3 regions of the Pseudomonas iranensis genome follow, and region 1 is predicted to be linked to each of the others. Evidence: riboswitches for the same ligand, from Rfam matches in the RefSeq annotation. Region 1 holds a riboswitch; each other region holds the start of a gene.

The links. Region 1 has a riboswitch for cobalamin ahead of cobO (cob(I)yrinic acid a,c-diamide adenosyltransferase). Riboswitches for the same ligand answer to the same signal wherever they lie in the genome.
Region 2: another riboswitch for cobalamin. It lies ahead of HU724_RS16580 (ABC transporter substrate-binding protein); the one in region 1 lies ahead of cobO (cob(I)yrinic acid a,c-diamide adenosyltransferase).
Region 3: another riboswitch for cobalamin. It lies ahead of cobW (cobalamin biosynthesis protein CobW); the one in region 1 lies ahead of cobO (cob(I)yrinic acid a,c-diamide adenosyltransferase).

Annotation. Positions count from the first base shown of each region.
Region 1 is NZ_CP077092.1:1,997,045-2,000,317, reverse strand. It holds gene HU724_RS08895 (cobyrinic acid a,c-diamide synthase CobB) at 1-780, opposite strand, end outside; gene cobO (cob(I)yrinic acid a,c-diamide adenosyltransferase) at 777-1,388, opposite strand; cobalamin riboswitch at 1,470-1,699, opposite strand; gene HU724_RS08885 (hypothetical protein) at 1,863-2,447, shown strand; gene HU724_RS08880 (PQQ-dependent sugar dehydrogenase) at 2,514-3,273, shown strand, end outside.
Region 2 is NZ_CP077092.1:3,730,245-3,733,517, reverse strand. It holds gene HU724_RS16585 (FecCD family ABC transporter permease) at 1-517, opposite strand, end outside; gene HU724_RS16580 (ABC transporter substrate-binding protein) at 514-1,527, opposite strand; cobalamin riboswitch at 1,667-1,860, opposite strand; gene HU724_RS16575 (ParD-like family protein) at 1,981-2,208, shown strand; gene map (type I methionyl aminopeptidase) at 2,205-2,996, shown strand; gene HU724_RS16565 (ABC transporter ATP-binding protein) at 3,200-3,273, opposite strand, start outside.
Region 3 is NZ_CP077092.1:2,890,790-2,894,062, reverse strand. It holds gene cobN (cobaltochelatase subunit CobN) at 1-651, opposite strand, end outside; gene cobW (cobalamin biosynthesis protein CobW) at 655-1,719, opposite strand; cobalamin riboswitch at 1,819-2,030, opposite strand; cobalamin riboswitch at 2,641-2,859, shown strand; gene HU724_RS12955 (CbtB domain-containing protein) at 2,983-3,180, shown strand; gene HU724_RS12950 (CbtA family protein) at 3,192-3,273, shown strand, end outside.

The sequences.
Region 1 (3,273 bases):
CAGCAGATCGAGACTGGCGCCATAGGTGAAGGCAAAGGCTTCATCACGGGCGACGGCGATGCGCACACCTTTTAATAGAGGCTCGGCGGCGATGACCTCAGGCGCGGCGAATTCAACGGCTGGTGGCAGCGCAACTTGGCAACTGCTGGCCAGCGCATCGGCAGCCGCGTCGAGACGCAGATCCAGATCATTCAATTCGCTGGCCTGGACCAGACCGAGGTGGCGGCTCGGCAATTCGATGCCGGTCTCGCGGGACAGCGCACCGTACCAGCGCAAACCTTCGGTGAGGCTGCCTTCGAGCAATTGCGCATGGCGCAAGGTGCCGACGCGGTTGGCCAGCACGCCAGCGAACGGCAAGTCCGGCTGATACTTCGCCAGGCCCAGCGCCAAGGCGCCAAAGGTCTGCGCCATGGCGGTGCCGTCGATCACGCCGAGCACCGGCACACCGAAGTGGCGCGCCAGATCAGCGCTGGATGGCGTGCCGTCGAACAGGCCCATCACGCCTTCAATCAGAATCAGATCAGCCTCGGCGGCGGCTTCCCACAACAGGCGGCGACTTTCCTGCTCGCCGACCATCCACATGTCCAGTTGATACACCGGCGCACCGCTGGCGCGCTCGAGGATCATCGGGTCGAGAAAGTCCGGACCGCATTTGAATACGCGCACCTTGCGCCCCTGATTGCGATGCAAACGGGCGAGTGCAGCGGTGACGGTGGTCTTGCCCTGACCGGAGGCCGGCGCGGCGATCAACACCGCCGGGCAGTGACGTGGTTGCTTCAAAGTTCGACGCCTTTCTGCGCTTTGATCCCGGCCTGGAAGGCGTGCTTGAGCATGCCCATCTCGGTGACCGTGTCGCCCATCTCGATCATTTCCGGCTTGGCGCCGCGACCGGTGACCACCACGTGCTGCATCGGCGGACGCGCCTGCAAATCGCTGAGCACCTGATCGAGATCGAGGTAGCCGTGCTTGAGGGCGATGTTCAATTCGTCGAGCACCACCAGACCGATCGAAGGGTCGCGCAACAATTCGCGCGAGACTTCCCAAGCGGCGGTCGCCGCGGCGATGTCGCGCTGACGATCCTGGGTTTCCCAAGTGAAGCCTTCGCCCATGACGTGGAAACGCACCTGCTCGGGGAAGCGGCGGAAAAACAATTCTTCGCCGGTGCTGTTGCGGCCCTTGATGAACTGCACCACGCCGCATTGCATGCCGTGGCCCATGGCGCGGGCGAGCATGCCGAACGCCGAACTGCTTTTGCCTTTGCCATTGCCGGTCAGCACCAGCACCAGGCCACATTCGTCGGGCGAGTTGGCGATGCGTTCGTCAATCACGGCTTTCTTGCGCTGCATGCGCGCCAGATGGCGCTCGTCACGCTCGGGGGAATCAGTCATGGGGAGCTCTCCGTTGAGGCTGGATAACGGCGGGCAGGCACAAGAATAGACGGCAAAAAGCCTGGCATCGCCCACCGTGATGCCGCTGAGATGGATCAGGCCGGTCTCCGGGCTCATGAGCGGCGTTTCGCCTGACTGCGCGCCTTCCCGCTTCTTTCGAGGCAGTGGCTCAAGGCGCAGTTTTCACTCATTTACCGTTGCGGGGGCAGCGCCGGGATCGTCGTGGCTTCGCTTGAAGACCACCCTCACCGGCTTCCCTGTTTCACTCTGTCGACGCGGGGCCACAGAGCACCTGAAACAAGCGGCGAAGGTTAGAGGGTTGGGGGTGGAGCGTCAATTGAAGAGGCGCTTTGCGCGCGAATAACTGCCGCTGATCAATTGTGCAGCGGCAATCTTGTGCCAGACTGTGACAGGTGATATCAAAGAGCCATGCTTTTTTCCAAAAAGCCCACTACAACAATAAGGATGACGACGATGCAAGGCATGATCATCAGCAACCCGCGCCTGGAATTCCTGCGCCCGCTGCTGGAACGCTGGTTTGACTGTATCGATCGCTACAACACCGTTCGCGGCGACAACGACACGCCGTACTGGCACGACGAAAAAGCCAATCTCGGCCTGCTCGCGGCAGCGGCGTGGATGGCTGAAATGGTCACGCTGAACGACACCGCCACGCGCAAACAGAACGAAGAAGGCGAACGCAATGCCCGCGCAGATCTGCTGATTGCCGGCGCCGAAGACCGCGCGTTCATCCAGGCCACGCAACGCTGGCCACGGGTCAACAACCTTAACCTGACCCAGGCCCTGCTCGACATCACCGCTGATGCCAAGCGCATCAGCTACGCCAGCGATCTCAAGCTCGGCTGCCTCTTCATCGCTCCGCAAAAAGCCCAGCACAGCGCCAGCCCCGAAGAACTGCAGGACATGGTCGACGACCTGCAAAAGGAACACACCTGCGCAGTGGCCTGGTATTTCCCCTACGCCTATCGCAAATTGCACAGCGACACGGGCAACTATCATCCGGGCATCGCCGTGCTGTTCAAGGAAGCCCGCGGTTGAGCAGTTGAACCATCGGGCCTGCGCCCTCCTCTATGTTTAGGAATGCATTCATAGGGAAGATCAGCAATGCGCAAGGCCCCACTCGCTCTCATCATCGCCGTCGCAGGCGGGCTCGCCGCCTGCGGTGAAACCTCCAGCCTGCAAGTCTCCGACGGCACCGGTCCGTCACCGAAACTGCCCGAACCGAACAAGACGCTGATCCCGACAGTCAACATCGCCCCGGCGGTGGGCTGGCCGGAAGGTGCGAAACCGACCGCTGCGGCCGGCACTCAGGTCGCAGCGTTTGCCGAAGGCCTCGATCACCCGCGCTGGCTCTATGTGCTGCCCAACGGCGATGTGCTGGTGGCGGAAACCAACGCGCCGCCCAAGCCCGATGACAGCAAAGGCATTCGTGGCTGGGTGATGAAGAAAGTCATGGGCAAGGCCGGTGCCGGCGTGCCCAGCCCGAACCGCATCACCCTGTTGCGTGATGCCGACCACGATGGCGTCGCAGAAACCCGCACGGTATTTCTGCAGAACCTCAACTCGCCGTTTGGCATGACGCTGGTTGGCAATGATTTGTACGTTGCCGACACCGACCGCCTGCTGCGCTTCAACTACGAGCCGGGCGCCACCGAGATCAAGACCCAACCGATCAAAGTCGTCGACTTGCCTGGCGGCACGCTGAATCACCACTGGACCAAGAACGTCATCGCCAGCAAGGACGGCAACAAGCTCTACGTCACCGTCGGCTCGAACAGTAACGTCGGCGAAAACGGTCTGGATCAGGAAGAAGGCCGCGCGGCGATCTGGGAAGTCGATCGCGCGACCGGCAATCATCGGATCT
Region 2 (3,273 bases), 1.7 Mb from region 1:
TGATCAGAAAAGCGGTGAGGGCGTTGAACAGTTGCGAGCCGGCAATCCCGGCCAGAATGATCTGCCCGGTGCCACTGGCCGAGCCGCTGACCCGTGCCAACAAAATCACCAGTACGAACGCGGTCACCGCGCCGGCAAAGGCACCGACCGACAATGAAATCGCCCCGGCGCCGACGCCAAGCAGGGCGACCATCACCGCGCCAGTCGAGGCGCCAGCAGAAATTCCCAGCAGATACGGATCGGCCAACGGATTGCGCAGCAGCGATTGCAGGATCACCCCGCACGTCGCCAGGCCGGCGCCGCAGGCCGCCGCGACCAGCGCGCGGGTCAGGCGATAGTTCCAGACGATGCCTTCGTCGATCGGGTCGAGCACATAACCGGCGCCCCACAGCTTGTTGGCCAGCACCTGCAACACTACGCTCGGCTCGATCGAAGTCTCGCCAATGGCCACGCCGCCAATCAGCGCGACCGACAGCGTCAACAGCACCAGCAGCAAACGGATCAGGCGTCTGCTCATGGCGACAGGTCGTAGCCGTTGATGGCGCTGGCCAGTTGTGCGAGGCCGTCGAAGGTGCGCAGGCTGGCCTGCATGGCCATGGCGTCAAGGATGATGATGCGGTTGTGCTTGACCGCGTCCATGTTGCGCGTCACCGGATCACTGCGCAGGAAGGCGAGTTTTTTCTGATAGTCGTCCGCCGGGAAACGTCGACGATCCATGCGCGCGATCACCAGAAATGTCGGGTTGGCCTTGGCGATGGTTTCCCAGCCGACGGTCGGCCATTCTTCATCCGACTCGACCACGTTGCGCACGCCGAGGGTGCTGAGCATGAAATCGGGAACGCCTTTGTGCCCGGCCACGAAAGGCTCGATGTCCATCTCGGCGCTGGAGAACCACACCAGGGCGCTGACGTCTTTGCGCTGCTGCTTTTTCGCCGTGGCGATCGACTGCGCGAGGCTGGCTTTGAGCTGGTCATTGAGCTGCTCGCCACGCGCCTGCACATCGAAAATCGCTGCGAGCTGGCTCACGGCTTTGTAGATGCTGTCGATGCGAAACGGCGCCAGCCGCGTGCCGTCCGAGCCGACGAGGTTGTCCTTGGCTTCGCAGTCGGAGGGCAGCAGATAGGTAGGAATCTTCAGTTCATGAAACTGCTCGCGGGTGCCGACCGTGCCTTGCGGGCCGACCATCCATTCCAGCTCGACGGCTACCAGTTCCGGGCGTTTGGCGATCACCGCTTCGAAACTCGGCTCGTTGTCGGCGAGGCGCTCGATCCTGTCGTTCTGCGCTTTGTATGTGCCCAGCACGTCGTTGAACCACAACGAGGTGCCGACGACTTTGTCGCCCAGGCCCAAGGCATAAAGCATTTCCGTACCGGCCTGGCCGATGGTCACCGTGCGCGCGGGCGCGTGCTGAAAGGTCAGGCTGCTGCCGCAGTTCTCCACGGTCAGCGGATACGCAGTCGGCGTCGCTTGCGCCAGGGCGCAAAGGCTCAAAGCGGTGAGCAGGGTGGCAACGCGGGGCAGCAGCATGGGGCAGTCTCCAGGAGAACCGTACGGGAGCAGGCGGGTACGGTTGGAAACACACCTCGGGCGCGGTCGTGGAAACTGCGCAAGGCCGGCACAGGGAAAATGCGCACGGCACGATGTCCTTCCCGGACACCCCGCCGGTTAGTCAGTCACTGTGCCGGCAGGTCTCCTGACTGATGCGTCATCGCCACGCTCCGGCCTTCCCGGGATTCACCCAGTGGCAGTCGAGGAGCAGGCTCGGCACCTACAGTTGCGGGGGCAGTTCCGATCGATGCTGTGCAAGCATTTCGGATTCCCTATTAATTCCGTGTGGAAACCGGCGGCGGCATGGTAGTCGATTTGCGCGGTGGAGGGGGAGGCGAATCTGTGACAGCGTCGATTTTGTCGTCGGCATTGCAATCTGTCATATGCCCTGGCTAATATACGATCCATATACACATCGTATCGGATTCATATATGGGCATCGTAAAGATTTCAGAGGACATGCACGAGAACCTGCGCATCTCCAGCAACGCCCTCAGCCGCTCGATCAACGCGCAGGCCGAGCACTGGATGCGCATCGGCATGCTCGCCGAGCTGCATCCCAACCTCGACCACAGCGCCATTTGCCGCCTGCTGATCCGCGCCGAACAGAACGGCGGACTGGATCTGCAACAACTGACTCAGGAAGCCGTCAGCGCATGAGAAACCAGATCAAGATCAACACCCCGGCCGACATCGAAAAATCCCGCGCTGCCGGCAAACTCGCCGCCGAAGTACTGGCGATGCTGGTGCCGCATGTGAAGGCCGGGGTGACCACCGATGAGCTGGACCGGTTGTGCAACGACTACATCGTCAATGTGCAGAAAGCCGTGCCGGCCAACGTCGGTTATCACGGCTTTCCGAAAACCGTCTGCGCGTCGGTCAACGACGTGGTGTGTCACGGGATTCCATCGGGTACGCCATTGAAGGACGGCGACATCGTCAACCTCGATATCGCCGTGATCAAGGATGGCTGGTTCGGTGATACCAGCCGCATGTACGTCGTGGGTGAGGCGAGCCCCGAGGCGCAGCACCTGATCAAGACTACGTACGACGCGATGTGCGCGGGCATTCGCGCAGTGAAACCGGGCGCAACGCTGGGCGATATCGGTCATGCGATCCAGAGCCTGGCGGAGGCGGAGGGCTTCAGCGTGGTGCGCGAGTATTGCGGCCATGGCATCGGCAAGGTCTATCACGATGAACCGCAGATACTGCATTACGGCTTTCCCAACCAAGGGCTGAAGCTCAAGGCCGGAATGATTTTCACCGTGGAACCGATGCTCAATGCCGGCAAACGCCATGTGAAGAACATGCCGGATGGCTGGACGGTGCTGACCAAGGATGGCTCGTTGTCGGCGCAGTGGGAGCATATGGTCGCGGTGACGGAAAGCGGGTTTGAAGTGCTGACGGCGTGGCCGGATGAGATTGAAGGGTACCGGGCCATTGGCTAATACCGCGTCGCCTGCTTGCCCTCACCCTAGCCCTCTCCCAATGGGAGAGGGGACTGACCGAGGTGTTGTTGCGAGATACGCCGACGTGCGATACCGAGTCGAACTTACATTTTGCACAGCATGAAGATCGGCTCCCTTTCCCCCTCGCCCCCCGTGGGGGAGAGGGCTGGGGTGAGGGGGTAGATCCAACTGACTCAGCGCAATCAGTGAGCACCGGCAGCCTTGTTCAAATCGCTCTCGGTCCACTCGGTATAAACACAAGCATCCGCCGTCGCCC
Region 3 (3,273 bases), 890 kb from region 1:
CGCCGTGTTCGCCGCCTGCAAATGCGAGCGATAAAACAACAGCGCCGCCACCGGTTGACCATGCAGCCATTCGGCTTGCCAGTCGCTCAGCGCAGCGCTGTTTTTCTGTGGGTGATAAATCGCCGTGCGCGGCAGGGTTTGCGGCTCGCCCCACGAATAATCCCGGGCAAACCATTGGTTGCCCAAGCAGCGGAAAAAATCCAGCGCATTGCCCATGCCGCCCTGACGCAGAAATTGCCAGAGTCTATCGCGTACTTCGGCGCTGACCGTGCTCAAGTCACTGAGCTCGGGGTCCGGGCGGTCATCGCCAGGCACCAGAATCAGTTGCACGCCGCGTTCGGACAACTCGACCAGCCGCTCGACGCCGTAGCGCCAATAGGCAATGCCGCCATGCAGCGAGATCAGAATGACTTTGGCGTGGCGCAGCACTTCGTCGACGTACAGATCGACCGAAGCATGATTCTGCACCTGCATCGGGTTGGCCAGACGCAGGCTCGGGTAGTCATCGGGCAATTGCTGCGCAGCCTCGGCGAGCAGCGCCAGGCTGGAATCGCCGCTGCACAGGATCACCAGCTCGGCGGGGGTTTGTCCGAGATCGGCAATGTTGTCGTCCGAGACGAATCCGCCGGGCTGGGTCCTGAGCAGGTGCATGGTTTAAACGCTGAGCGCAGCGCGCAATTGCGCTTCGAGTTGTGCGGCATCGAGTTCCTGGCCGATCAGCACCAGACGCGTGACGCGCGCTTCTTCGGCGCCCCACTGACGGTCGAAATGCTTGTCGAAACGCGTGCCCACACCCTGGATCAACAGGCGCATCGGCTTGTGCGGAATCGCCGCGAAGCCTTTCACGCGCAGAATGCCGTGTTGCACCACCAGTTGCGTCAGCGCGTCGAGCAGCAGGCTTTCATCGGCTTGCGGCAGTTCGATTGAGATCGAATCGAAGGCGTCGTGATCGTGATCGTCGTCATCACCGTCATGGTGGTGATCGTGGTGACTGTGACGGCTGTCGATGTGCTCCTCAGAGCCGGCACCGAGGCCGATCAACACGTCGAGCGGCAGGCGGCCGTTGCTGGCTTCGATGATTTTTACCGCTGGCGGCAGCTCTTCGGCGACTTCAGCGCGCACCCGAGCCAGATCTTCCGCGCTGGTCTGGTCGGCTTTGTTGAGGATGACCAGGTCAGCACTGGCCAGTTGATCGGCGAACAATTCGTGCAGCGGCGACTCGTGATCAAGGTTCGGATCGAGTTTGCGCTGGGCATCGACCTGATCCGGGAACGCTGCGAAGGTGCCAGCAGCGACGGCCGGGCTGTCGACCACGGTGATCACCGCATCGACAGTGCAGGCACTGCGAATTTCCGGCCACTGGAAGGCTTGCACCAACGGCTTGGGCAAGGCCAGGCCAGAGGTTTCGATGAGAATGTGATCAAGATCGCCGCGACGGGCGACCAGCTCGCGCATCACCGGAAAGAATTCTTCCTGCACCGTGCAGCACAGGCAGCCGTTGGCCAGCTCATATACGCGGCCGCTGGCCTCTTCTTCGGTGCAGCCGATGGTGCATTGCTTGAGGATTTCACCGTCGATACCGAGCTCGCCAAACTCGTTGACAATCACCGCGATGCGCCGGCCCTGAGCGTTGTCGAGCATGTGCCGCAGCAGCGTGGTTTTGCCCGAACCGAGGAAACCGGTGACGATAGTGACGGGGAGTTTGGCCAGTGTTTTCATCGGTATGCCCTTTGGCAAGCGGCGGGCATACGGGACGAGAACCGGCAGCGCGCATGCACGCCGGAAGCATTCGCCACCGGATCACCCCGCCCGGTTGTAGTGAGAATCTGTGACGAGGCAGGTCTCCTGGCTGACGGCGTTCAGGCGCTGGGCCTGGCGTTCATTGCGCCTTCCCGCTGGCTCATCGGTTGAGCTGGCAGTGGCGTGGCAACGAACATCACCGTTCACAGTTGCGGGGGCAGCCGCGGCTTTGACCGCGTTCCCTTCTTAGCTTCGGCGAGTGCCGAAGAACCTCGAAAGCGCAAGGCTACGCATGGGTCCGTCGTGGGTCAATGGGTCGGTGAGTCTGAAACTGGGGGTATATCCGTTGCTGCGGTAACGGCTTCCTATGGTTTCGCTCTTACAGCGAGTCCCTTTTTCAAACGCCGGAGTGCCGGCACAGCAAAAAGAAACCAAAAGGCTTTGCCCCGGCGTACGGCCCGCTCGCTGGGGCTCGGGGTACCTTCGTTACGGGACCGATCCGGGCGCAGCCTGCTGAAGGGGCAAAAGATCAAAGCCAAAGCAAAAGCCAGATCTAGAGCCCCTCACCCTAGCCCTCTCCCCGAGGGAGAGGGGACTGACCGAGGTGTTTAGGCGAAATACGCCGACTTGCGATATCGAGTCGAATGCAGATTCTGAAAAGCCCGCAAATCGGCTCCCTCTCCCTCGGGAGAGGGCTGGGGTGAGGGGCAGCAACAACACAAATTAAAAGCCGAACACCCACGCTTTTCACCACTCAATAAGCCGAGTGTCAGCTCGCCTGCTCTTGATCTTGATCTTGATCCACCGGCGACGGATATACACACAAAAACATCAGAAAAATCCCCCACCGCAGCACTGAAAACTTCCCGGAAATTGACTAAAAACCCAAACCCATGTTTTCCTGCCCACCTTGTTACGGGTGCCCTTCACAGGGTGAAACGGGAAACCGGTGAATCATGTGCTTTACTCAAAGCCATGTCAGTCCGGTGCTGCCCCCGCAACGGTAAGCGAGCGAAGCGTCAGATCCACTGTGCCCCGGCATGGGAAGGTGATGCTTGCAGGTCGGCCTTGTGCCAGCCCCTCGCAAGCCCGGAGACCGGCCCGCAACACCCAGCGCGCGCAAGCGCCGCTGACCACAAACAAACCCGCGGTGGGCGGGCGCTGTTCGAAATCCCTGCGTGCCCTGCTCGCAGGGATTTTCATGCGCTCTGTTTACCCGCTGACATTTCAGAGGGAAGCGCTATGTCGATCATCAGCAACACCGTCAGCCACACTGACCACATCTCCAGCAGCACCACACTCGGCCAACGCGTCGCCGCCGCCCTCTTCGCCTCGATCCTCGGTGCCAGCCTGGTCTGGTTCGCCGGTTTCTCGCACATCGAAGCGGTGCACAACGCCGCCCACGATACCCGCCACAGCGCCGCGTTCCCGTGCCACTGAGGCCTTTCAACATGATCAAGCGTATCGCGCAAACCGCAGGCTTCACCGGCCTGCTGGCCGCCCTGCTGCTGACGTTGCTGCAGAGCTTCTGGG